DNA from 2 places in the Pseudoalteromonas sp. 120-MNA-CIBAN-0494 genome. Region 2 is predicted to be linked to the other one. Evidence: riboswitches for the same ligand, from Rfam matches in the RefSeq annotation. Region 2 holds a riboswitch; the other holds the start of a gene.
The links. Region 2 has a riboswitch for cobalamin ahead of AAEY55_RS02420 (ABC transporter ATP-binding protein). Riboswitches for the same ligand answer to the same signal wherever they lie in the genome.
Positions count from the first base shown of each region.

Region 1 (15,814 bases), on a different contig from region 2:
TAGTGTTAGGTACCACACCTGACACAGGGCTTTTAACCTCCCACACTAAACCGGTTACGTTGTCGCGAATACAACTAAAATTTTGTGCGTCATCAGCCACTTCATCGGCAAACTCATTTAGTTTGGTGTAATCAAACGCTAAATTACCTTGCCCTACTTTGGCTAAACGATTCGCAAAGCTGTCTCGACCAAGTTCAGCATCTTGATTTGGAAAATCTTTACTAACACAGTTTATACGTTGAGTATTGTTGTAACACTCCCCTACACCTGTATCGTTTATTAACCCAAGCGCTTTAGGTGCAACATCTACAAATACACTATCGTTTGCGGTGCGCCCTTTTGAATCAGTAACCATTACTTCAAAGCTTAAAGTGGCGTTAGTGTCTATGTCTGAGGCATAAAAAGTAGTAATACATTGATTACTATTAGCTAATGTTTCCGCTTTGCCGGTTAGTTGTTGCCAGTCACATTTATAAGTACTGGTTGCGGCAGCGCTGTTACTTGCATCTAAGGTTACTTTATCAAACTCGTTAACTTGCTGATCAGCCCCGGCATTGGCAATAACAACTTGCGCTGTTTTATTTAAAGTCATGTCATATTCAGAGGTTGACTCTCCCCCTTCATCATCGGTAACCGTTAATGACCACTTTAAATTTGTATGGTTTTCAAGCAGTGGATGGCTAAAGCTTAAGGTAGAATTAGTAAAACTATTAATATTGAGGGCTGGTCCTGATATTAATTGCCACAAGTAGCTATTAATTTGACCATTTGTATCTGGATCTGTTGAGTCTGCTGCGCTTAGCGTTACGGTATCGTTATAAACCGATGGCAATACTTGCGGTGCTGTTTGAGTAATTACAGCTTGGGGTAATTGATTGTTTGAAGTAATAAAAATACTAATATCGTCATGTACTAAACCACCACCGGTTGTTTGATAGCTTACTCTGAGCACCAGTTCACTGTCTGCCTTTACATCTGGCGCGGTAATAGTTTGCACTGCACCATCGAGCGGAAATCCATCAACAATGGGGCCGCTTACGCGCTGCCAAGTAAACGTACCCTCGGTAGGTGAGCCTTTTGCAGTAATAGTAAAATCGGTTTTTTCAATAATTTGCAAATCGTTACCTGCAAATACTGAAGCTTGAGTGTTATCACCATCATCAGAGCTCCCCCCACCTCCGCATGCAACCAATAGCCCACACGACAATAACGGGATTAACGCAATTGCTCTCATACTAAGCACCTTTTTATATCAAAAAATAATTAATAATTATTTAAAGCAATAAAAGTGCCACTAAGTACTATAAATAACTATCTTGATGAATACGTACAAATAACTTAGTACCTATTTTACTGTAATCAACCTTGTATTCCCGCCCATCAAGGGCTTGAATAAATAACAATCGTTTTTCTTCGCCAAACACATCGGCGCTACCAACATAAACAACTTCTAAGTAACGCTCTTTTGCGTCACGGCGGTTTTTTGGCAGCTCTTCTTTAAATGGTTCTAAGCCATTTTGGGTCACTTTAATTCGAGGGTGGATCTCAGAATTAACAATGACTAAATCAAGTTTTTTGTCTTTATGTATTATGGTATTACGACCACTTTTTAAAAAAGCTCTTTCTTGGCTCATTATTATTCCTACTGCCGCGTTTTAATTACTTACTTGCGACGCTATAAATTTAAGGGGGTCGCGCTGCCATGCATTTAAGTTAGCACTAAATTCCCAAATATTTCTATCTAATACACTCGCTGGTAATAATAGCTCATAGCCTGTTAGTAACTGCAAATGCTTAGCCCTGTTGGCAAACATTGCTATTAACCCATTATAGCTAATTCCATTTTTAGATCTATATTGTGTATCCTCTACCAGCCATTCTGATGGGCAATCGCCATTTTTGCAATTCTTTTGAATTAGTTGCATAAATAAATGACGCTGCTCTATCAATAATTTCCCTGCGATTCTTGGGGCTAAACCCGTTAAAAACTCATCCATATCGTTTACCTTAATTCCTACCACGTTAAGCTCTAAGTGCTCAAGCCCTACTGCTATTTTGGGTATTCCGCTTGATTTAAAATTACTATGAGCTAAATGCCAAACACCATATTTGTGCTGATAAGTTAACTGCTCAGTGGTTAACACTAAGCTATAAAATGGCTCTTGGGTTTTAAAAAAACCAATTGTTATTGCTGCAATACACAAACTAACTAAAAAAATTTCTAGAATGCTAATTTCACCAGGGCGTAATAAATTAAACAGCATAATAAATAACAAACCAATCGCACCAACAATTAATACTTCTATGCCATGCTTAGCTCCCTGCGCACGATACTTAATTTGCATAGCGTTAAACTCATCCATATTGATAATAAACACTGTAAAAAATGAACATAATAATGCCCCACAATGCTATTTTTCTGAGCATTAAACATTTTTTGCACGACGTATTTAACTTCATAAAATACCTTTTAAAGCTCAAGCATGAGTTTATTTAATTAATTATTATAACTTTTACGCTTAATTCACAAATTAATGGGACATAATACCGCCTTTTCTCGGTGTTATTTCGTACAATAGTTATAATTTATTTTTTGGTATTAAAGCAATGTACTCAAGACAATCAGGTAGAGCTCTTTTTCCATTTATTATTACGCTACTCGTAATATTTAGCGTTTATTTATATTTACCCGCTAGCCAAGGTGAACAAGCAGATTTTTCACAAATGGCCACGCAAGTGTCTGCTCACACTGTTACCTCGCAAGAAAATGCAGTAATGATTGAAGCTATTGGTAGCGCTCGCGCTAACCAAGCTGTATATATTACCAGCGCACAAAGTGATTACGTGACTAATATTTTCTTTGAAGATGGCGACCTAGTTAGCAAAGGCCAAAAGCTAGTACAACTGCAAAGCCAACAAGAACAAATTGCTGTAAAAGAGCTAAATATTAATTTACGCGAAGAAAAACGCCAACTCGATAGACTTACCGAACTTTCACGTTCTCAGTCAACAGCAAAATCGTTACTTGAAGAGCAATTATCACGAGTTGATGCCACCCAAGCACAATTAGAAAGTGCTAAAACCAAGCTAGCTGAAATGACCATTACCGCGCCATTTTCTGGCATGTTGGGCAAGCGTGAAATATCGATTGGTGCCTATGTAAATAACAGTTCAATTATTACCACCCTCGATGACATAAGTATCATTAAAGTAGACTTTAAAGTACCTGAAAAATATTTAGCGCAATTAGCTACCGGCATGAAAGTGCTCACTCAAAATGATGCTTATCCAGATCAAACCTTTATCGGTAAAGTAACGCATATTAGTTCGCGTATTGACTCGGTAACGCGTAGCGTAGAAGTAACCGCCAGCTTTGCAAATAATTCAGGTTTGCTTCGCCCTGGTATGCTACTTAAAACAGCGTTAGAGCTAAGTAGTAACCAAGCATTAATAGTTCCAGAAAAAGCAATTATTCCGCTACAAGACAAACATTACGTATTTCAAATTTTGGACGGTGTTGCTAATCGTGTTGAAGTGCATATTGCGGGCAGAAATAACGGCTGGGTTGCTGTTGATGAAGGCTTAACCGATGGTGAGCAAATTATAACTGAGGGGCTAATAAAAATTCGCTCTGGCAGTAAAGTTAGCGTGAAGGGATAACCCGTGAAAATTACCGATATTAGCGTTAAACGCCCTGTTTTTGCGATTGTAATAAATCTACTTTTACTCACCTTTGGGCTCGTTGCTTTTAGCATGCTGCCACTGCGTGAGTACCCTGATATTGAAACACCTATTGTTAATATTAGTACCGAATATACTGGTGCTTCTGCAGAGATTATAGAAACCAAAATAACCCAAGTCATCGAAAATCGTATATCGGGTATTGAAGGCATTAAAAGTATTAACTCATCGAGCCGTAATGGCCGCTCAAATATTACGATTGAGTTTGATATTAAGCGCGATATAGATGCTGCATCTAACGATGTGCGTGAACGTGTTGCCCGCGCCGCAGATAGCCTACCTGAACAAGTTCGCCCGCCTGAGGTGTCTAAGTCTAACAGCGATGAAAGCCCTATTGTATGGTTTGTGCTAAACAGCGAAACCATGAACTCAATGCAATTATCTGATTACGCACAGCGTTTTATTGTTGATCGCCTAGCCGTAGTTGATGGTGTGTCTAACGTACGCATTGGTGGTGAGCGAAAATACGCCATGAAAATTTGGCTAAACCGCCAAGCAATGGCTGCTCGCGGTATTACTGCGAGCGATATAGAACAAACACTACGCACCGAAAACGTAGAGTTACCCGCTGGCGAAATTGAATCGGTTGACCGTGACTTTACTGTACGTACAGCCCGCAGTTATAAAGATCAGCGCGACTTTCAAAACCTAGTAATAAAACGCGGTGATGACGGTTACCTAGTACGCTTAAGTGAAGTGGCTGATGTACACCTAGAAGCCGCCGATGACGAGAGTTTATTTCGGGGTAATGGCCGCAATATGATTGGTTTAGGCATTGTAAAGCAAGCTAAAGCCAACACCTTAACTGTGGTTGATAACGCCCGCGCCGAACTTGAAAAAATAAAACGTAACCTACCCGAAGGAACCACTATAGAGGATAGTTACGACTCATCTATTTTTATAAAAGAATCGATTAATGAGGTATACAGCACCCTTGCTATTTCTATGGGCTTAGTTGTATTAATTATTTTTATATTTTTAGGTAATATTCGTGCCACCTTAATCCCTGCAGTTACTGTGCCGGTGGCGTTAGTGGGTAGTTTTATGTTTTTACTCGCTATGGGTTATTCCATTAACTTACTTACTTTACTTGCACTGGTACTAGCAATCGGCTTAGTGGTTGATGATGCCATTGTTATGTTAGAAAACATTCATCGCCGCATAGAGCTTGGCGAGCCTCCTTTATTGGCCGCTTATAGAGGCGCGCGCGAAGTGGGCTTTGCAATTATTGCCACCACTTTAGTGCTTATTTCGGTATTTGTACCCTTAGTATTTATGGATGGCCGTATTGGTGCTTTATTTACTGAATTTGCTATGGCGGTAAGTGCCGCAGTGTTTTTCTCAAGTATTACAGCACTTACTCTTTCACCTGCGTTATGTTCTAAAGTATTAAAAGCCTCTGAAAAAGAAAGTAAATTTAGCCAGTCGATGAACCGCTTTTTTGCTAAGGTAGAGCTTAGTTATCGTAACTCACTTGCCTCTAACATGACCCGCAAATGGGGCTTAATGATCAGCTTATTATTAGCTGGCTTTGTAAGTTATTCATTATTTACTCAAATACCCTCTGAGCTAACACCTAAAGAAGACCGTGGTACCTTTTTTGTTATGATGAGTGGCCCTGAAGGCGCCAGTTATGAGAACAATGCCGCTAACATGAGTAAAATTGAAGATCGCTTAATGCCTTACTCTGAATCTGGTGAGCTAAGCCGCGTACTCGTGCGCGTACCAGGCTGGGGCGGCAGTGGCGGTGTAGCAATTGTAGGTATGGCCGATTGGGACAAACGCCAACGTTCTACCTGGGAAATAATGGACGAAATAAGCACTAAACTGCAGGAAGTTACCGACGTGCGAGCCTTTGCTATTATGCGCCGAGGCATTGGCGGCGGTGGTTCATCACGCCCAATCGAGTTTGTACTACAAGGTAACGATTACGCACAACTAGCCGATTGGCGCGACCGTATTATAGAGCGCGCTGAGAAAAATCCAGGACTGGTTAGAATCGATCATGATTACAAAGAAACATTCCCACAGTTTTTAGTCAGCATAGATAAAAACAAAGCGGCCGATTTAGGTATTTCTGTATCTGATGTAGGGCGTACACTCGAAACCATGCTAGGTCAGCGTCGTGTTACTACTTTTATAGATCGCGGCGAAGAGTACGACGTTATTTTAAAAGGCACTAAAGAAGACTTTGCCAACCCTACTGATATATCAAACATTTATCTTAAATCACGCAGTGGCGAGCTAGTCCCGCTTGATAGTTTAATTAGCTTAAAAGAAGAAGCTACCGCATCGCGCTTAAACCGCTACAACCGTATGCGTGCAATTACCTTAAGCGCCAACTTAGCCGATGGTTATACACTTGAGCAAGCACTTAACTTTTTAAACAAAGTGGCCATGGAAGAAAACAACATAGATGGCGCGATTGACTACAAAGGCGAATCGCAGTTGTTTTATGAAGGTGCTTCGGCCATGACCTACGTGTTTATTTTAGCACTTACGGTTACCTTTTTAGTACTAGCGGCACAGTTTGAAAGCTTTATGCACCCATTTGTAATAATGCTTACCGTACCCCTTGGCTTAATGGGTGCTATGTTTGGCTTGTGGGCCACAGGACTTACGCTCAATATTTACAGCCAAATAGGTATTGTGATGCTCATAGGGTTAAGTGCTAAAAACGGCATATTAATTGTTGAGTTTACTAACCAACTACGCGACAAAGGCGTAGAGTTTAGCGAAGCTATTTTACAAGCCGCTACGCAGCGCCTACGCCCTATTATTATGACCTCATTAACCACTGTAATGAGTGCGGTACCTCTGGTTTTAGCCTCGGGCCCGGGTGCAGAAAGCCGTATGGTAATTGGTGTTGTAGTGTTTACCGGTGTTGTTGTATCAACCCTACTGACTCTGTTTGTAGTACCTGCTGCTTACTATGCACTTGCGCGCAATACACAGTCACCTGAGTTTTTGCAGCAAAAACTTGATAAACAAGCCGCTAAAAAGCCATTCGAAGAGATCTAACCTCCTAATAGCGTCGTAACCTTGTTGTTACGACGCTTTAGACTTATGCTCTGCATAATCTAAACTTACAGCTATTTTGGAGTATTTATGAGTTCAACAACGCAAGTCGCTACCTTTGGTGGCGGCTGTTTTTGGTGTATAGATGCAGCATTTAGACGTGTAAATGGCGTATTAGATGTAAGTTCTGGCTATACCGGTGGCGAAACCGACACCCCAACCTATAATTCTGTATGCTCTGGCACAACCGGGCACGCTGAGGTTGTTAAAGTTGAATTTGACACCACTGTAGTTAGCTTTGAAACACTGCTAGCAATGTTTTTCACTTTGCATGATGCAACACAATTAAATCGCCAAGGTAACGATATAGGCACACAGTATAGAAGTGTTGTTTACTATCACGATGAGGCTCAACTAAAGCAAACCAATGAAATGATAGCTCAACTGCAAAGCCATGTGAGTGAGCCAATTGTGACAGAAGTCAGCCCTGCCACTACGTATTATCCAGCAGAGCATTATCATCAAGATTACTATAACGAAAACCCACAGCAGGGTTACTGTAGTATTTTAATAGCACCTAAATTACATAAGTTTGAAACCGTATTTAAAGAGTTTTTAACTGACTAGCTAAGTTTAACTACTCAGTAGAAAGCCCGATTTAAATCGGGCTTTTGTATTTTCAGCTTAATTTAATAATCTTTATCTATTAAAGGCATTAAAAGCATTAAAGACGGCTAAAACTGGTAGCTTGCGCCCGCAAAAAAGCGACGCTCTGGTGTGTTGTAGTAATATACTTCACCCGTTATAGAATCAGTGCTTGAGTCAACCACGTTATACTCTTTATCAAATAAGTTTTCTACACGAAGCGAAACCTCAATGTGTTCATTTACTTGATAATTACCCGCTAAGTTCCAAAGCGTGTATGAGCCTAAACGCGTCACAGCACCTTGTCGGTCACTACGATATTGCATGTCTAAGCTCGCATCAAACGCACCAAACTGTTTTGCAAGTTCCCAATTAAATGTACGTTTAGCAACATTACGTAACTCTGCGCCCGTTTCTTCGTCTTCTGCACTTAAATAAGCAAAGTTAAGATTACTATCGAAACCCAAAATTTGTTGTGACAGGCTAAACTCAACCCCTTCGTAGCGTGCTTCATTTAAGTTGATAGGAAAAAAGTTAGAATCCAAAGAGATTTTATCTTCAATATCATTTCTAAAAATAGCAACATCAACACTTGCTATATCAAAATCTACATTTAACCCAATCTCTCGGTTTAATGATTTTTCAGGCTCTAAATCAGGATTAGATGAAGGTGGAAAACCAGGAAAAGCCGGAAAGTATAAATCGTTAAATGTAGGTGCTTTAAAACCAGTGCTTTGACTTATTCTAAAGGTTGCGTCTTCAGATAAATGATAGCCAGCTGCTGCAGTGTAAGTCGTTTCGTCACCAAACTGTTCATCATCGTCTTGACGCACAGTTAAATTAGCTAACACTTTCTCTGTATTATAATAAGCACCAACAAATACAGCTAATACATCACGCTCTTGTACACCATACTGCGTTGTACTACGAGATACATCATCGTTGTACCAGTTAACGCCGCCGCTAATATTAAGCTCTTCAGATAATGTATATTGACCGTTATAATCCAATTGCACACGTTTCGTTATAAAATCATTTACACCAAATGCTGAGGTATCGTGTGAATCATCTGTTGAAATAGCAATATCAATACTGTGCGATTGGTTAGTGTAGTTTTTATTCCAACCTGCAGAAAGCTGATAGTTTTTAAAATCACCTGTTTCTACAGTACTTGTGGCTGGGCTGAAACGATTGTCGTAATCTACATAGCCTTCACTGTATTGGCCTAATAACTTAAAGTTGCCGTAGCGTGCATCGGTATAATTTACTTTAAAACCAAGATTCTTATTTTCATAGCCATCTTCATCTGGTGCTACACCTTGGAGTACATCAAAACCATCAGTTTTTTCAAAACCTGCGTTAAACGCAGTAGTAACATCGCCTGATTTTACAGAGCCAGCCACCTGATAATCTTGATAAGAATCAGAACCAAACGTAGCACTCACAGATAAGTTATCTGACTCACGCGTGATAATATTAATTACGCCCGCGAGTGCGTCAGAGCCATAAATAGCCGCGCGAGAGCCTTTAATAATTTCAATGCGTTCAATACTATTTAAAGGGACATTATTTAGTGCTTTTTGTCCAAGTGTTGCAGACCCTGTACGTACACCGTCAATCAAAATCAACGCATCGCCAGAGCCAGTACCACGAAGTGACACACCTGTACTTTGACCAAAACCACCGTTTGGATTAACCTGAAAACCAACTTGTTTACTTAATAGCGTTGGTAAATCGCGTACGTTGCTTGCTTCTATTTCTGCACGCTCGATAACATTTACACTTGCTAAAACGTCATTGATTGATTGCTCAAATTTATTAGCTGTAACGGTTATTTTTTCAATTGATTGCTCTGCGCCAGACACAGAAAATGAAAGCGCGGCAGAAATTGCAACGCCAAGTGCTGATTTATTTAACATGATGTCCCCTACCTTTGCCCACCGCAAAGATGTTAATAAGTAAGATTACTTCAAGGCCGGTCTCCGGACTCAGTCAACACTATAATAGCTGCTAATACTTTACCGTTGCGGGGGCAGTGTTGGGGTTGTTATCGTCTTGAAAACGCACCAACTTCCCGATTATCTTGCTGTTAATTTCAATACTTTGAAACGTATACAAAGGTATTAAGCAAGCACCTTGAAAATAGGTCGCTATTGTGAGTATTTTGTTTACAAATGTCAATAGACGTCTATATAGCCAAAGTTTGATTTTTAACGATATAAACCCTCAACAATCACTTTAAAAGAGTTAAATTACATATCAAGCTACTAATAGCAAAAAAGCCAAACTTCATTGCTGTAGCTTGGCTTTTTTAACACAAATTTTTTAAAAATTAGTCTCCTAATCTCTATAATATCTGTAATCTGTTTTATTAATCGCGGAAGTTTTTAAACTGAAATGGCTGGCCTAAATCGGCGCTACGTACTACTTGCATAGCTTCTTGAAGATCATCTCGCTTTTTACCTGTTACGCGTACTTCTTCACCTTGAATGGCGGCTTGTACTTTAACTTTTGAATCTTTAATGGCTTTAACTATTTTTTTAGCCATCTCTTTTTCAATACCTTGCTTTAAACCAACGTTACGAAAAACATTTTTACCCGCTCGGCTAATATCTTGCAATTCAAGGCTTGATACATCCATACCACGCTTAGAAATTTTACTCGCTAAAATATCAAATAATTGTATAACCTGAGAGTCAGCTTCGGCTTTAAGCTTAATTACTTTATCATTTAGCTCAATCGATGCATCAACTCCCCTAAAGTCAAAGCGAGTTTCTAGTTCACGGTTTGCATTATCAACTGCGTTTTTAGCTTCGTTCATTTCTACTTCAGATACAATATCAAATGAAGGCATTGATTTCTCCTAACTATTTTATCTTAATTTTATACTTAATTTATTAAAGCGATTATAACGCTAAAACTATAAATCTTTACACTTTTATGCATCTTGTTCAGGTGCGATACTAAATTAGTTTGATATACTACGGTTTCTTTTTTAAGCGATTTTAGGATTTGTTGTGACAAGGCGTGTTTATCAAGCAATTTTTTTAATTAGTATTGTGGTGTTTACCTTTTTATTTGCGAAAGAAATAAAAGGGGTTGGCAACCTGTTTCCTCATGTTGATAAAGTAGCCCACTTTGGGATATTTTTCATCCTTGCCATAATAATGGATAAAGCGTTTAAACTCCCTTTATACGCACAAATACTTTTATTAGCCGGTTACGGTGCTGCAATAGAAATAATGCAAGACGCACTTCCATATAGGCAAGCATCAATCGCAGATTTTATTGCAGATTTTGCCGGCGCAGCAAGCTACTTTATAATCAAAGCAATTTTAACCCCACGTAAAAAGAACTCTCATGGCTAAAATTCTTATTATTGGCGACGGCGCAATAGGCTTATTATTAGCCCACTTTTTAAGTGCGCAGCATAGTGTAAGCGTGTTAACCCGAAAAAGTACGAGTAACACTCGCTTTTACAGTAGTGACAACAGTGCTTCACAAAAAATAAATGCCTCTTTTATTTCATTAAATGAGCTTAATAGTTTACCTAAATTTGATGTGTTTTTATTTACGGTAAAAGCCTTTCAAGTGCAAAGCGCATTTGCACAAATAAAACATTTTTTGCCTCAGCATTGCTCTGTTGTGCTTTCGCATAACGGTATGGGTAATGTAGAGCAGTTAAAATGTGAGCTTAATGAGCACCAAGCGCTTTATTTTTTAACAACGAGCATGGCAGGGTTTAAATCAAACCAATATATAGTACAGTACACTGGTAATGGGCAAAGTATAATTGGCGGATGTAACAACTTAGGTGTTAAAAATAGCAAAATTATGGCGGATCAATTAACCGCGATACCCCTTTTAAATGCGTCTATGAATATTGAGCAGCTACGTTTTAATAAGTTATTAGTTAACATAGCAATAAATCCGCTAAGTGCGCTACATAACATTAAAAATGGTCAGTTGCGCGAGCCTCAATATTGCTCAATTATAATTAACCTGCTAACCGAAGCATGTAATATTGCTAAGGCAAAAAACCTTGATGTAACGTTAATCAATGCACTGAGCAGTGCGTATGATGTGATGGCACGTACCGCAGAGAACTTCTCATCTATGCAACAAGATGTTGCTCACAATAGAGCAACTGAAATAATGGCAATTTGTGGGTACATTAGCGAGCAAGGCAAGCTTTATAATATAAAAACCCCTTTTAACGATGAACTTTTAGCTAAAATTGCAGCAAAAAAAAGCGCGGTATAAACCACGCTTTTTAAATAGTTAACTTCTACGGGCGATATACCTTTACCGTAGTAAAGCCTTGTTCGTGTAGAATAAGCGCTTGTAACTGGCTCATTACACCTCTATCGCAATACAAGTAATAGTCTTGATCTTTTGGTAAATCACCAAACTTAGTTGCTAAGCGAAAAAACGGCAAATGCACCACTTCTATAGAATCAATTTCCAGTGGTGCTGCTTCTTCTTCCTCTGGAGAGCGAATATCAATTACCACTGCACCAGCTGGTAAATCGGCAACCGACTCAGCTTCTTTTAGTTCCTGCTTAGCTTCTACATCAATATCGCGCACATCCATTACGCGTGCGTTTTCTATCACGGTATTAAGAATATCAAAGTCGAACTTCTCTTCTTCTGCTTTTATTACTTCTATTTTAGCTTTAACAGTTGGCTTTTTAGAAATAACACCACAGTATTCCGGCATCGTTTCGGCCATTTCGGCCGTACCAATTTGACGTGCAATATTAATAATTTCTTGTTTATCGTGTTGAATTAACGGGCGTAAAATAAGGGTTTCGGTTACGCGGTCAATGACACTTAAATTTGCTAATGTTTGGCTAGAAACCTGACCAATACTTTCACCGGTTACCAAAGCTTGAATATTTAATTTTTCGGCCACTTTACTGCCTGCGCGCATCATCATGCGTTTAAGCACCACACCCATTTGGCTGTTTTCAATATTCTCTAATATTTCTGCTACTACTGGTTCAAAATCAACGGTAATAAATTTAACTTTATGGGTTGAGCTGTATTTATTCCATAAGTAGTAGCTCGCTTGTTTAACACCAATTTCGTGCGCCGCACCGCCTAAATTGAAAAACAAAAAGTGCGTACGAGCGCCTTTGCGGATCATTTGATAACTGGCTACACCCGAATCAAAACCGCCAGACATAAGTGATAGTACATCTTCTTGTGTTGGCAGCGGGAAGCCTGCCATGCCAAGGTGAGTATGCGATACTATGTAAGCTTTCTCGTCTTTTATTTCAAGGCGTATCGTTACTTCTGGGTGGCTTAGCTTTACGCTTGCACCGGCAACATGCTGATTTAGTCCACCGCCCACATAACGCTCTAACTCCGTTGAAGTAAAGTCATGCTTACCAATACGTTTAGCGCGTACACAAAACGTTTTACCTTCAATGGTGTGACCAACTAATTCAATGGTTTTTTTATAAATATCGTCAAGCGTTTCAAAGCTCGTTTCGGTTACTTCTATAAACTGCACAATACCCGGAATTCGCGCTAGGCTATCAATAAAAGTGGCACGTGTTTGCTCACCTTCAAGTAGGGTAACTACTGAGATATTGTCCCAGTTGTTTCTAACTTGTACTTTTTCGTCAATACGGCGCAGTACAATCTTAATGTTATTTTCTAACACTTTGGTAAAGCGTTTACGAACCGAGCGGCTTTTGATGGCAATTTCAGGATGTAGTTTGACGATAAATTTAAGCATAGTTCACTCTTAGACTGCGGGAATTCGCGCTCCCAGGCATTGGGCGCGCGATTATAGCAAAAAAATTAACGCCTAGGAACTAAGAGCAGCCGGAATACTTGGGGCTGAGTGAGCAAGTTGCGTGTATTTTTCGCGTAACTGGTTCATTTTATCGCTACTTTTATCTGTGCTGTAGGCTCTAAATAAAGTTAATACTTTTAAAATACCATGATAAATATCTTGCTCGGCAAGTGCGCCACTGAGCCTGCGGGCTTTAATATAAGGGGTCCAAAAACTAACTGTTAATTTAAGCGTATGTGCAAGTTCGAGCGCATCTTGCTCATTAATCGCAATCATTTCACTATCACGTAAACCAAGTATTATTTTACGCACCTGCTCTAACAGCTCTAGTTGAAAATCAATATAAGCCTGCTTTAGCTGCGTATCTCGCGCCAAAATATCGCCTAAATTGTCGTAAAAAAAGTGGTAGCGCCACATCAGTTCAAATAACGAATCTAGATATACCGTTAACTGACTAAATGCATCATCATTTTTGTTTATAGGTTTAAAATGAGTGCTCAAGTGCTCACTATACAGCGCAAAAATATGGCGAATAATGTCTTCTTTATTTTTAAAATGGTAGTAAAGATTACCCGGGCTCATGTTTAAATGCGAGGCTATATGATTAGTTGATATCGCTCGCTCACCATGCTCATTAAACAATGAAATACTGGTGTGTATTATTTTATCCTTGGTATTCATATACTAACACTCTATTTTATTCAACAAGTTACAATTCGTACAATAAGTTGTCTAGTATAAACAAAAACAGCATAATTAAACACTCTGTGTAATAGCTTAGTCGTGACAATTAAAGCCACTTACTAGGCTGATTTGTATAAAAAACACTGTTACACTAATGCTAAAAATAATACATAGCGATACTTTATGAAAATCACTGCAATTTATCCAGGTACTTTTGATCCGCTAACTAACGGACACACAGATCTAATTCAACGTGCCTCAAAGATGTTTGATACTGTTATCGTTGCTATTGCTCATAACCCCAGTAAACAGCCTTGCTTTAGCCTTGATGAGCGTGTAGCTCTAGCTAATACTCTTTTAACTCATATAGATAATGTAAAAGTGATAGGATTTTCAGGTTTACTTGCTGATTTGGCACGCGATCACAATGCTAATGTATTAATTAGAGGCATAAGAGCGGTTTCTGATTTTGATTATGAATTTCAGCTAGCGAATATGAATCGACGCCTAAACCCAGATTTAGAAAGTGTATTTTTAACCCCGTCAGAGCGAAATTCGTTTATTTCGTCAACCTTAGTAAAAGAAGTGGCACGCCATAATGGTGATGTAAGCGAATTTGTAGACCCTATTGTAATGGCTGCACTTAATAAAAAGCTAGGTTGCAGCTACAGCAAATAAGCTAACGAGCGTATTACTTAAGTGCGCTAGCTCTATGCATATAGCGCGCTTTAACTTGGTTACATACCCATACTAGGCCTAAAAAATCTTTATTTATAATTAATACTAGCACCATCAATAAGTCAACAACGTTTATCCCTATTGCGTACAAAGTCCACAACCACCAAACTTCGGTTTGTTCTAAAACATAAATATCGTAATACATAGCAAAAAACAAACAAGCATTGATACTTAGTCCTACGATTAAATACATAAATGCAATTGGTTTAGGCTTTTTAATCAATACACCCCACACAATAATTACACCAATTGTCAGCACATCGTATGTTGCCCAATCTATAAGTGTCACTGTTTCATAATCGAGGAATGCACTTAAAAAATATGAAGTCATCATAATAAAAGCGAGCTGGATAGTATCTTTGTCTTTTTTATTAATTTTTGATACTAACGTGTACAAAAACGCCATTAAAAAGCCCCATAAAATAAAAGCGCCTATTGATTGGCCTATTGTTTCACTAATGGTCAATTTGATTCTGCTGTAATACACTACGATTAAAAATAAAACGTTTGAGCTCAATCAAACCCAAAAAGTCTTTATTTATAAAAAGCACTGCAATCATAAGTAAATCGATAACGTTAACGCCAATTGAATAAACACTCCAAAGCCACCATTCGTCAATGTTATTTAATACATACAAGTCGTAATAAATAGCGATTGTTAGGCAGGCATTAACAAATAATCCAAGAATAATATAATTACTGGCTGTAGAAGTTAATACATAAGAAGTGAATATAGCGGCTATCAATATTGTAATTGTTAGGAGATCGTAGAGAATCCAATCTAGGTAGATATTATTTAATATAGGCAGTAAATCACTAAAGGTGTAGGAGCACATCATTATAGCAGCTATATAAATTAATGACTTATCGGCCTTATTAATACCCGACACTAGCGAATATAAAAAGGCCATTAAAAAGCCCCATTGTATAAACGCCCATACGTAATCAGCTAAAAACAAATCGACTAGATACATTTAATTAATGAGAATGTTTTAAGTTAAATTTTTTAAATAAGGACACTATAATATTTTTTAGCTTATGTAAGCCGAGGAAGTCTCGATCAACAATTAGAGCGACTATCATTATTAAATCAATTAAATTGACAGAAAATGTATATATATCCCAAAGAAACCATGGCTCAATATTTTTATATATATACATATCTATATACATAAACATGAA
Region 1 covers NZ_JBEOOE010000001.1:290,557-306,370, forward strand. The annotation lists gene AAEY55_RS01330 (DUF1566 domain-containing protein) at 1-1,234, opposite strand, end outside; gene AAEY55_RS01335 (hypothetical protein) at 1,302-1,634, opposite strand; gene AAEY55_RS01340 (DUF2982 domain-containing protein) at 1,656-2,363, opposite strand; gene AAEY55_RS01345 (efflux RND transporter periplasmic adaptor subunit) at 2,608-3,660, shown strand; gene AAEY55_RS01350 (efflux RND transporter permease subunit) at 3,664-6,762, shown strand; gene msrA (peptide-methionine (S)-S-oxide reductase MsrA) at 6,850-7,386, shown strand; gene AAEY55_RS01360 (TonB-dependent receptor domain-containing protein) at 7,494-9,323, opposite strand; cobalamin riboswitch at 9,360-9,525, opposite strand; gene AAEY55_RS01365 (YajQ family cyclic di-GMP-binding protein) at 9,776-10,258, opposite strand; gene AAEY55_RS01370 (VanZ family protein) at 10,422-10,772, shown strand; gene AAEY55_RS01375 (2-dehydropantoate 2-reductase) at 10,765-11,667, shown strand; gene thiI (tRNA uracil 4-sulfurtransferase ThiI) at 11,693-13,150, opposite strand; gene AAEY55_RS01385 (TetR/AcrR family transcriptional regulator) at 13,223-13,891, opposite strand; gene coaD (pantetheine-phosphate adenylyltransferase) at 14,078-14,572, shown strand; gene AAEY55_RS01395 (hypothetical protein) at 14,586-15,038, opposite strand; gene AAEY55_RS01400 (hypothetical protein) at 15,088-15,543, opposite strand; gene AAEY55_RS18755 (hypothetical protein) at 15,611-15,814, opposite strand, start outside.
Region 1: another riboswitch for cobalamin. It lies ahead of AAEY55_RS01360 (TonB-dependent receptor domain-containing protein); the one in region 2 lies ahead of AAEY55_RS02420 (ABC transporter ATP-binding protein).

Region 2 (15,814 bases):
GCAATTAGTTGATCCAGATGTACAAGGTGATGTTCTTGAAGAACTCTCTGAAGATGTACGTTTAGGCATTATTGCCCAAATGGAACCTAAGCACATTGCTGCTGCCACTGAAGACATGGGCCACGATGACTTAGGTGAAGTACTGCGAAGCCTGCCTGACACGGTTTATAAAGACGTGGTTAGCGCCATGGACATTCAAGATAGAGAACGTGCTACGCAAGCACTCTCCTATCAGGAACGCTCTGCTGGCGCGCTGATGAACACAGATACAGTAACCATTCGCCCTGATGTAACCCTAGATGTGGTACTGCGTTACATTCGTCTGCGCGGCGAACTCCCTGAGGGTACCGACGACCTTTACGTTGTCGATAAGCATAACTGTTTTTTAGGCGCTTTATCGTTAAGTACCTTACTAACCAATTCGCCCGAAAAAATTGTTCACGACCTAATGGATGAAGACTGTGAGTCTATTCCTATTTCGATGGATGAAAGCGAAGTGGCGCAGTTATTTGAACGTCATAACTGGATATCAGCCCCAGTAGTTGACGACAACGCCCAGCTACTTGGCCGTGTTACTATCGATGACATTGTTGATGTAATTCGTGAAGACGCAGAGCATCACTTATTAGGTTTAGCGGGTCTTGATGATGAAGAAGATACCTTTGCACCGGTTTTAAAAAGCTCAAAAAAACGCTCTGTTTGGCTAGGTGTTAACTTATTAACGGCTCTGGCAGCTGCTTTTGTTGCCAGCTTTTTTGAAGGCACTTTAGCAATACTGCCTATTTTAGCCGTGCTTAACGGCATTGTCCCCTCAATGGGTGGGGTGGCCGGTAGCCAGTCATTAACCTTGGTTATTCGTGGTATAGCAGTGGGCCATATTAACCAAACTAACCAACGTTTTGTAATGATAAAAGAGCTCGCCATTGGTGCATTAAACGGTATTTTATGGGCTGTTTTAATTGCCAGTGTTATAGCCCTATGGCAATGGGACTTAATGCTTGGCGCGGTACTGGCGTTTGCAATGTTTATGAACTTAGTTGTTGCGGGTGTGGCGGGTGCGTGTATTCCTATAATACTTAAACGTATGAAAATAGACCCTGCACTTGCTGGCAGTGTAATACTCACTACAGTAACCGATATAGTAGGTATATTTGCCTTTTTAGGCACCGCAACTTGGTTGCTGGTTTAATAAGTAAACCAGCGCATATTACTGTGTAAATACGCGCTGGTTAAAAGTAACTTTTACGCAATATAATTTAACCAGCGTTCAAGCTATTTAACCTTCTTTATTGGCTGTAGAGCCATCGGCTCCTTCTTGATCAGCCGATGGTGTATTTACTTTATTACTTATTATTGCATCGAGGTTTTCGCCGCCTTTAACCCCAAAATCTAAACTGCGTATTGGGAATGGGATAAGAATATCAGCCTCATTTAGTGCTTGCTGTACTGCCACAACACCTTTGTGGCGTACTGTCATAAAGTCTGGCTCACCAGGGTATTTAATCCAAAACCACAATAATAAATTAATACTACTGTCGCCAAAACTCTCTGCGTATACGGCCGTTTCATCTTGGCGTATTACAAACTCAAATTGATTAATTTTATCCACAATAACGTTTGCGGCTTTTTCTATGTCTTCTGTTAATGAAATTCTTACCGGCACTTCTATGCGTCTAACGCCTAGCGTGCTGTAGTTTCGCAATACATTTCTAAATAGTATTTTATTAGGCACTAGTATTTGCTGCCCATAAAAGCTCTCTATTAGTGTATTACGCAGGTTTATTGAATGCACAGAGCCAAACACATCATCAGTTTTTATTACATCACCTGGTTTAAATGGCTTACGAATACCCATAGCAATACCTGCTATTAAGTTTTCGGTCATATCTTGAAATGCAAAACCAATCGCTAAACCAACAATACCGGCACCAGCTAGTAATGACGTTACCGTGCCTTTTAAGCCCATAAAATCCAGTGCTATAAACACTCCTACACTTAATATCAGCACTTTAAATATAGAAGCCATTAAATCAGCTATCTGTTTTGAATCGAGGGAGCGGCGTAATAAATTTTTCATTAAGTTACCGGCAAAGCGAGCCAGCATAGAAAATAGAATGACAATAATAACTGCCACAATAAAATTAGGAATATGGCTTATAACGACATCAAACCACCCTCCGAGCTTTTCTTCGATAAGTTTTTCGGCGTCGCTAATTGAGGGAATACTAAACATGTAACTTGCACCTATTGATTTATAATGTGATTAGAATCAATCTTGAATTCGCATATCAATTGCAAGTATAGCGCCAGTATTAAAAAAGCCATGCTGTGCATGGCTTTTATAGATTAGGTAAAGGTTTAAGTTTTAGCTTTGTTCATCGCGTAAAAATACTGGCTCAAGCTCTTTCACACTTGCTTCAGCGCTAAAATAATAACCCGCTACTGTAAACTCTTTAAGCTGGCTTAGCTGAGTTACTTTATTTTCGATGAGGTAACGCGCCATCATGCCTCGTGCTTTTTTAGCGTAAAAACTAATTACTTTATATTGACCATTTTTACAGTCTTTAAAGTGTGGAGTAATTATTTGTGCATTAAGGGCTTTTTTATCAACCGCTTTAAAGTACTCGTTTGAAGCAAGGTTAACTAAGTATTGGGCGTCCTCGGCTTTTAATACCTCGTTAAGTTTATTGGCAATTACACAGCCCCAAAACTCATACAGGTTTTTACCACGGCTGTTTTCAAGCTTGGTGCCCATTTCAAGGCGATACGCTTGCATTAAATCAAGCGGCTTTAAAAGCCCATATAAGCCCGATAATATGCGTAGGTGGCTTTGTGCGTAATCAAGCTGATTAGCCGTTAGCGTGCTAGCATCTAAACCACCATATACATCGCCATTAAAGGCTAGTACCGCTTGTTTAGCGTTTTCTGTGGTAAATGGCTGTGCCCACTCACTAAAGCGAGCAGCGTTAAGCCCTGAGAGCTTATCGCTAATTTTCATCAGGCTGCCAATTTGCGCAGGGGTTAGTTCACGGCATACTTGCATCAGTGCTTCGCTGTGCTCAAGTAATTCCGGTTGAGTGAACTTATCGGTTGCAGGTGGCGTGGTGTAATCAAGATTTTTTGCAGGTGAAATAACAGTGATCATAGTTAGCTATTGACTTGTAATTTATTTAATGTCAATTTCAACATTAAATGAAACGAAAAGCACGTTTTGTTTAATATTAAACAGACTGATCCTACCTTAATAATTCATACATAACCGTTTTTATATTGATAAGGACATAAGACCTATCAAGCATTACTTCGCTGTTGCAGTATGGTGTAATATTAAAGTAGTTTAGATTTTCTTTTAACTTGCTTGGAATGAGGAAAGCAAATGACTAACGCGCTACAAAGGCTAAAACAACATTCATCAATCGTGGCCGACACGGGTGATATTGAAGCAATTAAAAAGCATCAACCAGAAGACGCAACGACCAATCCGTCATTGCTATTAAAAGCGAGCGAGATTGAAGCCTATAAGCCTTATTTAAATAAAGCATGGAGCTACGCCAAAGAAACCGAGCAAGATCCAGCGAAGCAACTAGCGCTAGCATGCGACTACTTTGCGGTATTATTAGGTAAAGAAATTAGCGCTATTGTACCTGGTTATATTTCTACTGAGGTAGATGCACGTCTTTCGTTTGATACCCAAGCAACTATTGATAAAGCGCACACGCTACTTAGTCTTTACGAAAAAGAAGGCGTAAGCAAAGATAAAATCTTAATTAAAGTAGCCTCTACTTGGGAAGGCATTAAAGCCGCTGAACAACTAGAAAAAGAAGGTACTAAATGTAACCTTACTTTATTGTTTAGTGATGCCCAAGCACGTGCTTGCGCCGATGCTAACGTATTTTTAATCTCGCCATTTGTTGGTCGTATTTTAGATTGGCACGTTGCTAACGGTATGGAAAAACCGACCGACCCACTGCAAGATCCTGGGGTACAATCGGTACGCAGCATTTTTGAATTTTATAAACGCCACGACTACAAAACGGTAGTTATGGGTGCAAGTTTTCGTAATACCGGCGAAATTATTGCCCTTACTGGTTGCGATAAGCTAACTATTAGCCCCAATCTTTTAGAAGAGTTGGGTAACCTTGAAGATGCACCAGAATACTTACTAGCAAAAGATGTTGCGCAGCAGCCAAAACCGGCACCGCTTAGCGAAGCTCAATTTCGTTGGTTGCATAACCAAGATGCTATGGCGACTGAAAAGTTAGCTGAAGGTATTCGCTCTTTTGCTGATGCTCAAGAGCAATTAGAAGCACGCTTTAAAGCCATGTAATTGGCTCAAACGCTTGTATAAAAACGTCGCAGTTGCGACGTTTTTTTATGCCTGTAATTTATATGCAAAAAACTTATAAACCCATCATAAAGTAAAACTTCATCAACAAATCACACTTTAGTAACATAAATGTCACTTTTATATTCTATTTTAGCTAGGCCTATGGTATAGGTATTCGCGAAGTTAATACCTATTGCGTTAAATTAGTGAGCCGTTATAGCTTATGTTTTTAATAAGACTGGTATCAAATGCAGTCTAAAGGAGATATTCATGGATAGCCTAAGCAATATAATAGAAGGTCCTGAAACAAAAAAGGAAGCTTCTCAAAAAAATAAAAAAAGAAGATGGCGCGAAATCGAAGCAATACAAGAAAAGTATCGTTTACGCAAAGAACTACAGGAGTTGGACTACTTTACAGACAGTATAGCCGTTAATGAGCTCGACTTTTAAACGACTAACTAAAAGGCCCGCATTACTGTGCGGGCCTTTGGTTTTAAAAGTTAAAATTATACTTGCCAATTAATCGGCGTTTTACCTTGAGATTGCAATAACGCATTCGTGGCTGAAAAATGCCTACAACCAAAAAAACCTCGATGAGCAGACAGTGGCGATGGGTGCGGCCCTGCTAAAATATGCTGGCGTGCGCTATCAATTCCCTTACCTTTTTTTTGTGCATGAGCACCCCACAAAATAAATATTACGCCTTCACAATGGGTGTTTATATGCGCAATAACCTTATCGGTAAATTGCTCCCATCCTAAGTGTTTATGCGAATGGGCTTGGCCTTGCTCTACCGTAAGTACTGTATTGAGTAAAAACACTCCCTGCTCTGCCCAGCTTTGCAAGTAACCATGGGTAGGAATAACAAAATCGTTTATATCGCTAGCCAGCTCTTTATAAATATTTTTAAGCGAAGGTGGCAGCTTTTTAACCTCAGGTAATACTGAAAAACACAAACCATGCGCTTGGCCTTCACCGTGGTAAGGATCTTGCCCTAAAATAACAACGCGTATATCACTAAGCGGTGTTGCAGCAAATGCGCTAAACACTTGCTCTTTTGGAGGATAAACAGCAACACCTTCACTGCGGCGCTTAGCAACGTAGCCGAGTGTTTGCTGCATATATGCTTGCTGTAATTCTTGCTTTAAAAATGCAGTCCAATCGCTCATTGTATGCTCTTTATTTGTTGACGTGATACGTCTATTTTATCACACATATCGGCCAGCCCATCTAGCATACGTGCTGAAAAACGATGTAGTAAGTCGGCATTTACAGATAAAAACTGCTTGTTTTTTACTGCGGGTATTTCTGGCCATTGCTGCCAATTAATAGTGGGTTGCGGTGTTGCTGATTTTTCATCCGGAATAATTATAATTTGCGGTTTAGCCACAATCACATTTTCTATGCTTATTTGTGGATAGTCGGTGCGGCTATTTGCAAATACATTGGTTACTTGGCAAGTGGCTATTAACTCACTTATTCCGGTATTTTTCGACACAGTCATCATCGGCTCAGACCAGAGTTGATAAAAGCCAGTGAGTTTACTTTTACCCTGTTGCTTGGCTTTAATGGCTGCAAGTTTAGCATTAAATGCTTTTACCACTTGCTCGCTTTGTTTAATGTTACCGGTAAGTTTTCCTAGCATAAGCAACTCATCGGCAATACCTGTAATTGTCGTTGGATCAGTTAAATAAAGCTTAATACCTAAGCGCTCTATTTGTGCTAAATCATCGCTTTGATTACCACTTTTCCAAGCAATTACTATATCTGGCTTAAGGACTAAAAGCTTTTCGATTGAAATACCATAGTAACCGCCAATACGGGTAATACCTTTTGCCGCTGCAGGGTAGTCGGCGTAATCAACTGTGCCAACAATATTATCTCCCGCGCCTATTGCATACAGGTTTTCTACGATGTGCGGGGCCAGTGCCACAATACGCAGTGTTTTAGCTGACTGTATTTTATCAATTTGTACCTTGTTGGCCTGCGCATGCTGGGATAAACAGAGTAACAATAGGCCAACAACAAGCTGTTTAAACATTAGTAATCAAAACCTTGCAGAGCTTTAACACCTGCATCAAATGCATGTTTTACATTACGCACTTCGCTTACTGTGTCAGCCAGTTCTATTAATTTACGATGTGCTGCACGGCCGGTAATAATAACCGACTGCATTGGCGGTCTGTTGCCAATCGCCTCTAGCACTTCATCTACATCAATATACCCATAGGTTACCATGTAGGTTAGCTCATCGAGCAGCACTACATCTAAGCTTGCGTCACTAAGCAGTCGCTTTGACTCTTGCCAAGCAGCTTGCGCGGCTGCGGTATCGCTCTCTTTGTCTTGGGTATTCCATGTAAAGCCTGTGCCCATTACCACAAACTCCACACCCGCACCCTGTAACAAGTTACGCTCTCCGCATTCCCAAGTGCCTTTTATGTACTGACACACAGCGGCTTTTTTTCCATGGCCAACACAACGTGCTACCACACCAAATCCTGAGGTCGACTTACCTTTGCCATTACCAGTTATAACTTGAAAAATACCTTTTTCTTGTTGCGCTGCAGCTATTCGTGCATCAACTTGATCTTTTAATTTTTGTTGGCGTTGCTGATGTTTATCTTTACTTTGTTCGCTCATGATTATGCCCTTCATAAATTTTAATAATGTGTGCAATATTTAAATGCGTTTCACACATGGCAGCTAAACGCTCTAGTTGCTGCTCACGGTGCTGGTTAATATTAACCGGATTAATAACTGTATCGGCTTTGAGCCACTTTAATATTTGCAATGTGGCACTCGCTTGATCAAATAAGCCATGTAAATAAGTACCCGCTATGGCGTTATCATCACTAATAAACCCATCGGCTGTAAAGCCATTTGGGTGTTCATTAAAGCTTAAAAATGGTTTATTAAGTGCTTCACCTTGGCTAATGCCTGCATGAATTTCGTAGCCACTACAAAGTGTTTGCTGGTTATTTAATTGCATAGTCGCGGTTACATTACTCAATATTTTTTGTGCTGTAAGTGTGCTGGTAAAATCACTTAACGCTAGCCCCGGCATCTGCTGTAATGATGACTCAACACCTAGGGGATCATTAATACTATTGCCAAGCATTTGCATACCACCACAAATACCGAGCACTTTACCACCATAACGTAAATGGCGTTTTATTTGTGTATCCCAGCCTTCATTTTTTAAAAAGGCTAAATCACTTAATACGTTTTTACTCCCCGGTAAAATGATCAAATCAACATCGGGGATCGCTTGTGTATGCGCTACATAATTAATATTTATATTGGGATGTAAGCGCAGTGCATCAAAGTCAGTATGGTTGCTAATGTGCGGCACAAGCAGCACGGCAATATTAACGCTGGCATTAGTTAGCGTATTATCAATAGCAATTGCATCCTCAGCATCTAATGCAAGGTCGTGTAAATACGGCAATACGCCTAACACCGGTTTACCTGTGTACTGTTCCAGCCAATCAAGTCCACTTTGTAATAAGCTTATATCGCCTCTAAAACGATTTATTACAAAGCCTTTTACCCGCGCTTGCTCCGACTCACTCAATAATGCCAAAGTACCCACTAAATGAGCAAACACACCGCCTTTATCTATATCGGCAATTATAATTACGGGGCAGTCAACGGCTTCGGCGTAGCCCATATTAGCAATGTCGTTGGCTCTGAGGTTTATTTCGGCTGGGCTGCCCGCCCCTTCCACCAGCAATAAATCAAAACGTTTTGCTAAACGGTTATGCGACGTGAGTACTGCATCCATAGCTACTTTTTTATAATCGTGATACGCCCCAGCTTCCATATTACTTATGGCTTTACCATGAATAATAACCTGCGCGCCAGTATCGCTATTTGGCTTAAGTAATATGGGATTAAAGTCAGTTTCAGGGGCTACCTTTGCCGCTATAGCTTGCAGTGCTTGAGCACGACCTATTTCACCACCATCATCTGTAACTGCACTATTTAATGCCATATTTTGTGGCTTAAATGGCGCTACATTTAGCCCTCTATTAGCAAATACTCTACACAGCGCCGCAACCAGTGTACTTTTACCCGCATCGGATGTGGTGCCTTGCACCATTAACGTTTTCATTTTATAGCCCTACATCTGGCGCTTACGAAAATACAATAAGCTTAAAAAGAACACGCTACCAATAGCTGCAGTAATAACCCCAACCGGTAACTCTTGATTCGTTAATAACGTGCGCGCTAGCACATCAACCCAAACCATAAAAGTACCGCCCACCAAACTCGTTACCAGTAAGCCAGATAAGCTACCTTGGGAGATAAAAAAGCGCACTATATGCGGCACCATTAATCCTACAAAGCCAATTCCGCCACACATAGCCACTAACACTGCCGTTATCAGCGAACTTAAAACTAGCATCAATATTCTAAAGCGATGTACCCGCACACCCAGTGTTATAGCACTTTCATCGCCGAGCAGCATGGCATTAAGTTGGCGCCTAAAACTAAGCATTGTAAATGTACACAATACAATAACCACAAAAGGTAACCACAGCGTTGCCCACTGCGCTCGTGCAAAACTGCCGAGCGTCCAAAATAAAATAGCCGCAACTGCCTGAGGATCGCTCCAGTAAAGTAATAAACTGGTAAATGCGCTAAATAAAAATGACAAGGCCACACCTGCCAGCAGCATAGATTCTACTTGCCCACTTTGCTGCCGCCCTGCAATCAATATAAGTAAACTCATAGCCACTAAACTGCCAGCCAATGCCGCTGCCGATAATGCAAAGCCCGCACTAATGCCCACAAACGCCATGAGTATAACTACCCCCAAAGACGCCCCAGACGATATCCCAAATAAATAAGGATCTGCTAACGGATTACGCGTCACGGTTTGCAAAATAAGCCCGGCAATGGCTAAACCACTGCCAGCTAAAAATGCCAGTAATGTGCGTGGCATTCTTAATTCAACAATAATTCGAGTGTTAAAGGAGCCCTCTGTTGAGGTGAAAATACTTTTAAATACATCAGTTAATGATGTGTCGGCAGCGCCATAACTCAGCGCCGTAAATAACGTAAATAATGCAGCTAGTACTGTGACTAAAAGTGCTATTGAATGATTGTTAAGCATGCGCATATTATTCATACCCATAAAAGTAAGTAATATGTGGAATAACACCACCTAATTTAGACATTTGCGGGTGGTGGCTTACTTGTGCACATACACCAAATACATCATTGAGCATGTCCTCGCTAAGCACATCGATGGGAGAGCCTGTATTAACAATTTCGCCGTGATTTATAACCACCAGCTCATCGCACATAGCAGCGGCTAAATTTAAATCATGAAACGATGCAAACACAGTAACGCCAAGCGATTTAGCCAACTCCATTACCTGAATTTGATACTTCACATCTAAGTGGCTGGTTGGCTCATCCATAATTAATAGTTGCGGTTGCTGCACCATAGCCCGAGCAATTAATGCACGTTGTTTTTCTCCTCCCGAAAGCGACTCAAAACGTTGGCTTGCATGATCCTGCAAGCCAACTCGCGCTATAGCTTGGTTTATTTTTTGTGTGTCGGCTGTTGTGGTGGTGCTAAATAATGCTTTATGCGGGGTTAACCCAAGTGCAACCACATCTAATAAAGTTAAATTAAATTGTGATGGGGTTTCTTGTAAAACAACCGCAACCTGCTTTGCGTATTCATGGCTTTTTAACTGCCAAATATCGGTATTATTAAATTTAATTTGCCCTGCAGTGGGCTGATTAAAGCGATACAAACACCGCAGTAAACTAGATTTACCTGCGCCATTGGGGCCAATTAAGCCAACGAACTTACCTTGCTTTATTTGCAAATTAACATTGTTGAGGATAGTTTTACTGCCAATATTCCACGACACGTGATTAACGCTTAACAATGGTGTATTTAATGGCGTTTGAGTTTGCAATAGTTAGCCCTAGGCAGGAATGCGCTCACTAACAATGCAACTAACTATGGCTAGTACATAATTTGAAGATGAGTAAACCCGCTCGTTAAAATAGTTTATTTGTATCTGACTTAAAGCGTTATGCTAATTACAGTTGCGGGAACAGTTGAGGAGTTGCACCTCATTCCAAATGAATACTCTATTATGGGCGGCTAAGTAAATAATTTAAAGCAAAAAAAACCGCACTTAACAAAGTACGGCTAAAAAAGGCAGTGCTAAGCGCTGCTTAAAATTTATATTCTATACCTACACCTAAGTAGTCTTGGTCAACGTTGTTGTCCATATCGAAATTAGAATAAAAACCAAATAATTTAGTGTTTTTATTTAACTGATGATCAACACCTGCCGAAATAGCCGTTTTGTCATCACTGTCTTTAAAATCCATTGCCTGGTACTGCAATTTAAAGGTATTGCTAGCCATAGTGTAAGCCGCACTTAATAAATAACCGTCGGCCTCACTACTGCCATCAACTTTTTCTTGCGTTTGATACATAGCGCCTAATTTAAAATCGGCTACTTTACCTTGTACTGATGCGCGCACTACATCGTAGCCGTTCACTTCACTATCGGCAGCAATAGCGGCATATATTGCGCTCTTTTTAAGGGCTGCGTCACCATAAGTTACTGCCATTGAATAGCCATTTTTAGCACCTGCTGCATCGCTATCCTCTGCAACAAACGTAGCCAAAAGCTTAAAACCTTGGTAAGAATTAGAGGCATAAGAAACACTACTGCCCATTCTATTTTCACCTTTAAAGGCATTTTTAATGTCGCCTTCAAGGTCGCTAAATAAATCAACTTTACCTTGTGACTGCTTAAGCGCGGTATCGTTACGGCCAATAACAACTTGGCCAAACGCGCCTTTTAAACCTATATACTGATTACGAGCAGAGATATTGTCGTCATTATCACCTTTTGAGTCGGCGTCAGAAACATCAACTTGAAATTCAAACTTATAAACAGCTTCTAAGCCATCAGATATTTTTTCAGACCCTTTTAAGCCCAAACGTGATGAGTTACTTTTAATTTCGGTAAAAGACCCCTCACCATCATCCGACGACTGTAGTGTTACGTTCGCTTTACCGTAAAAATCCACTTCAGCAAGCGCATTAAAAGACAAACCACCTAATAAAGCTACACATAAGCTCGACTTTACAAATTTCATGTTATTTCCTCGATAATCACAACAGACTCGTTTTTAATGCAACAGGAGTTTGGCACTGTTAAATGACAAAAATATTACAGCCGTCATATTTTTACACTTTTAAATTCATAAAAACACATAATAGTTGCAATCAAACGTACATATACAGCAAATCCATTGGCCTTACTCTACGGGTAACTTAGGGGTCATTTGGGTTAATAAATTTACTAATGTTTCTATTAACTCTTTTTGCTCATTGTCTCTGTGATAGGCAACAAATATATCGCGCGAGGTGGTTTCTACGTCTTTCACATGAAATAACTCGCCTTTTTCTAAATGCGCTGCAACAAGTACTTGAGGAATGAATGCACTCCCTCCGCATTGCAATATTAAATCAAGTGCTATACGCCCAGTACTTGTTCTAAAGTAGGGTGGGGTTTTGCCAGTAAACTGGCGAGCATGCCACAGTGAGAATGTCGTGCCCCAGTCAACATATACGTACTGGTTATCAAAAAAGTTATCGTAACTGGCAGTATCAAACGCGCTTACCGGTATAATGGGTAGTTCACAAATTCGCTCAACCACCAGCTCATCAACTTTTGGTGGATCAAATAAAATAGCTAAATCTAAGGTGCGCTCTAATAACAGGCGGGTACTTTCTTGTTGTGCTTTTACCTCAGCCACCAAAGACACACCGGGCATTGCCGATACAATATTAGTAATACCAAACTGTAAAAATGCATCCCAAATGTTTGGTGTACCCGCTAGGCAAATTTGTTTATGCATATTATCGGCAAGTGCCACATCTACTTTTGCTCTTTGCATGCCAGTAATGATCATTTGTGCATGGGGTAATAAACGCTCACCTGGCGCTGTTAGTTGAATATTATTGCGCTGGCGAATAAACAAATTAACACCAAGCCCTTGCTCTAATTGACGAATTCTAAAGCTTACTGCAGACTGCGTGATATAAAGGTTTTCAGCCGCTTTGCCAAAGTGACGAGTGCGTACTACCTCAACAAATGTTTTTAATAAATCGATATCCAATCTTTTATCCTCACGATAAAAATAACTTGTTTAAAATATTTGCAAACTTGCCGCATACTCCAACAATTACCAAGGTATGAGGGTACAACAATGAGCAATGATATTTCACTACTTCGCCAAGCATTTGTTAGTCAACGTCAGTTTTTTGATGATCAAAATTTCCCACGCGGATTTGGTCGCAGCGGAAACTTTACCTTATTAGAAGCCAGTATATTAGAGCAACACGGTGTTGTTTTAAAAGGCTTACATAATAAAGCCCTAGAGCCACAAAATGAACATCAGCAACAATTTGTCGCTGTTATTAGTGGTGCTTTAGAGCCAACCAATGCAATTGAGCGCGCTTGGGTTAAATACTTAAAGTTAACAACCAGCAAAGCAAAGTTCCATACATTATTTGGCCGCTCAAAAATAGCGACCCCAGCACCAATAAGCCAAGACTATTACGCCGAGTCAGACAGTATGTAATTGCTTTAACTATTTAATTTTTACATTTTAAATAGTTAAACATACACCAAGCCTAGCGCGAGTACAAAATACATCGCGCTACGTGCTTACTTAAGTTAACTAACTTTTAAACCACGCCTGAGGCCACAATAGCGGCTTTTTTACGTTTACGAGATTGCCTAAAAGAGTCCCAACTAAAAATAGCCAATGCACTCCAAATACAAACAAATGTAACTACTCGCTCGGCATCAAACACTTCACCGTAAAGCATCACAGCTAATATAAACATCAAACTTGGCCCTATGTACTGAAAAAAGCCTAAAGTGGTGTATTGCAAACGCTTAGCAGCGCCGGTAAAGCACAGTAGTGGTAAGGTGGTAATGATCCCGGCACTAATGAGTAACACATTGGTATGCCAGTCATTAGCAGGCAAGCTTGACGTTGCTGTAGGCACCATTAAATACCAATAAATAAGCGCTACGGGCAAGAGTATAAATGCTTCTATTGAAATACCGGACAATGCTTCCACTGGCAGTTTCTTACGCAGTAAACCATATATTGCAAATGATATAGCTAACGAAAAAGCAACCACAGGAAATGAGCCAAAACTTATTAATTGCAGCAGTACACCGGTAAATGCTAAAGCAACAGCAACCATTTGAAACTTACGTAAACGTTCGCCTAAAAATAACACTCCCAGTAATACATTTAGTAACGGATTAATGTAATAACCTAAACTGGCATCAAGCATATGATTATTATTAACTGCCCATATAAACAAGCCCCAGTTAAACCCCAGTATCGACGAGGTTAAAACCAGCATTAACAATAGTTTAGGCTGTACTATAATGCGTTTAATTCTATCCCACTGGCCTAAAATACTCACAATAATAATTAAAAACATCACCGACCACACAACACGATGCGTTAAAATTTCAAATGCAGTAACATGCTGGAGTTGCTTAAAGTATATAGGTGCTAAACCCCATATAGTAAAAGCGATGCAAGCCAAAATGGCGCCCTTGCGCTTCTCGGTATCAATCGGCATAAATAAACACTTAGTTATTCAAAAGGTCGCCAGTTTACTCCGCAAACTTTTATTAGCCAACTAAATACGTGCCCGTACCAAATGCTATTTGTACTGCTTGCTCATTATGCAATTCCATCCTACAAACACATACTTTATTGCCCGAGCGAATTAAAGTGGCACTGGCTATAAATTTCTCGCCTTTGCCTGGGCGTAGGTAATCGGTGCGCATATCTATAGTGCCCAAGGTGGCTAGTTTTTGCTGCACAGATAAAATATCAACATCGTTTAGCTTATCTATTACACTTGCTGCGGCTAACATACCACCTACGTTATCGAGCACTGCCGAAATAACGCCGCCATGGAGTATTTTTTGTGCCGGATTACCTATGAGTATATCCTGCCAAGGAAACGATATTTTTGCTTGTTCTGGGCTAAGTGATTCTACCGATATTTTTAAAAACTGATTAAACGGCATATTATTTACAAACAGCGAGCCTACATGCTCTATTAACATTTCTTTATTCATTATTATTCTCTATGTTATATCTGGTAAGAGGAGTAAAGCATAACTAGGATAAAACTAGCAACACAGTTAAATTTATTAGCCGCTTAAAGTCAGCTAATATCACCCCCCTGAGCGAGTAAATTCACACGTTATAAATTTATTCAAAAAACATTCAACACTCGCTAAAGACATCCTGTACAAAAAACACTAAAATACCCCGCAATGAATACATTAACACCACCCTCTAGCTCACTTGTGCGCACCCCTGAAGCTGTACTCAAACAAGTGTTTGGTTATAGTGAATTTCGCGACGGCCAAAAAACGGTTATTGATGCAGCCATTAACGGCCAAGATTCGTTGGTATTGCTGCCAACCGGTGGCGGTAAATCTGTGTGCTATCAAATACCCGCTTTAGTGCTTGAAGGGGTAACTATTGTTATTTCTCCGCTAATATCGCTAATGCAAGATCAGGTAACTCAACTACAAGCGCTGGGCGTTAAAGCCGCATATATAAATAATAGCTTAGCCCGCGAAGAGCAGCAGCAGGTATACCAACAACTCCATCAGGGATTAATTAAACTACTGTATGTTGCCCCTGAAAAAGTGCTGCAGCGCGAGTTTTTAGAGCGCTTATCGCATTTAAAAATCAGCTTATTTGCTATTGACGAAGCGCATTGTGTATCGCATTGGGGGCACGATTTTAGACCCCATTACTTTCGTTTAAGCGAATTAAAACAACGCTTTGCTCATGTACCTATGATGGCCCTTACTGCAACTGCCGATAAAGCCACTCGTTTTGATATTGTTGAGCAATTAAAGTTACAACAACCCTATATTCATACCGGCAGCTTTGATCGCCCTAATATTCGCTACACCATAGAAGAAAAATTTAAACCTATGGTGCAACTGCTGCGCTATTTAAAAGAACAAAAAAGCCAAAGCGGCATAATTTATTGCACCAGCCGTAAGCGCGTAGACGACATAGCCGAAAAGTTAGCCGACGCGGGACTTAACGCCGCCGCCTATCATGCAGGTATGAGTAACGAGCAGCGCCAATTTGTGCAAACCGGCTTTGCCCGCGACGATATACAAATAGTGGTTGCTACAGTGGCCTTTGGTATGGGTATAAATAAACCCAATGTGCGCTTTGTATTGCATTACGATATTCCCAAAAGCATAGAGTCGTACTATCAAGAAACTGGCCGCGCTGGGCGAGATGGACTTGCCGCTGAGGCTATAATGTATTTTGATCCGGCAGATATAGGCCGCGTAAGACGCTTTTTTGAAGATATTGACGACGAGCAACGTCGCCGCGTCGAAGAGCAGCGCTTTAATGCCA
Region 2 covers NZ_JBEOOE010000002.1:139,762-155,575, forward strand. The annotation lists gene mgtE (magnesium transporter) at 1-1,189, shown strand, start outside; gene AAEY55_RS02375 (mechanosensitive ion channel family protein) at 1,277-2,233, opposite strand; gene yaaA (peroxide stress protein YaaA) at 2,366-3,145, opposite strand; gene tal (transaldolase) at 3,377-4,327, shown strand; gene AAEY55_RS02390 (DUF3545 family protein) at 4,598-4,777, shown strand; gene ung (uracil-DNA glycosylase) at 4,834-5,496, opposite strand; gene AAEY55_RS02400 (cobalamin-binding protein) at 5,493-6,368, opposite strand; gene cobO (cob(I)yrinic acid a,c-diamide adenosyltransferase) at 6,368-6,967, opposite strand; gene AAEY55_RS02410 (cobyric acid synthase) at 6,951-8,441, opposite strand; gene AAEY55_RS02415 (iron ABC transporter permease) at 8,451-9,452, opposite strand; gene AAEY55_RS02420 (ABC transporter ATP-binding protein) at 9,454-10,266, opposite strand; cobalamin riboswitch at 10,345-10,486, opposite strand; gene AAEY55_RS02425 (porin) at 10,532-11,470, opposite strand; gene AAEY55_RS02430 (LysR family transcriptional regulator) at 11,633-12,496, opposite strand; gene AAEY55_RS02435 (DUF413 domain-containing protein) at 12,587-12,961, shown strand; gene rarD (EamA family transporter RarD) at 13,068-13,988, opposite strand; gene AAEY55_RS02445 (thioesterase family protein) at 14,041-14,496, opposite strand; gene recQ (DNA helicase RecQ) at 14,698-15,814, shown strand, end outside.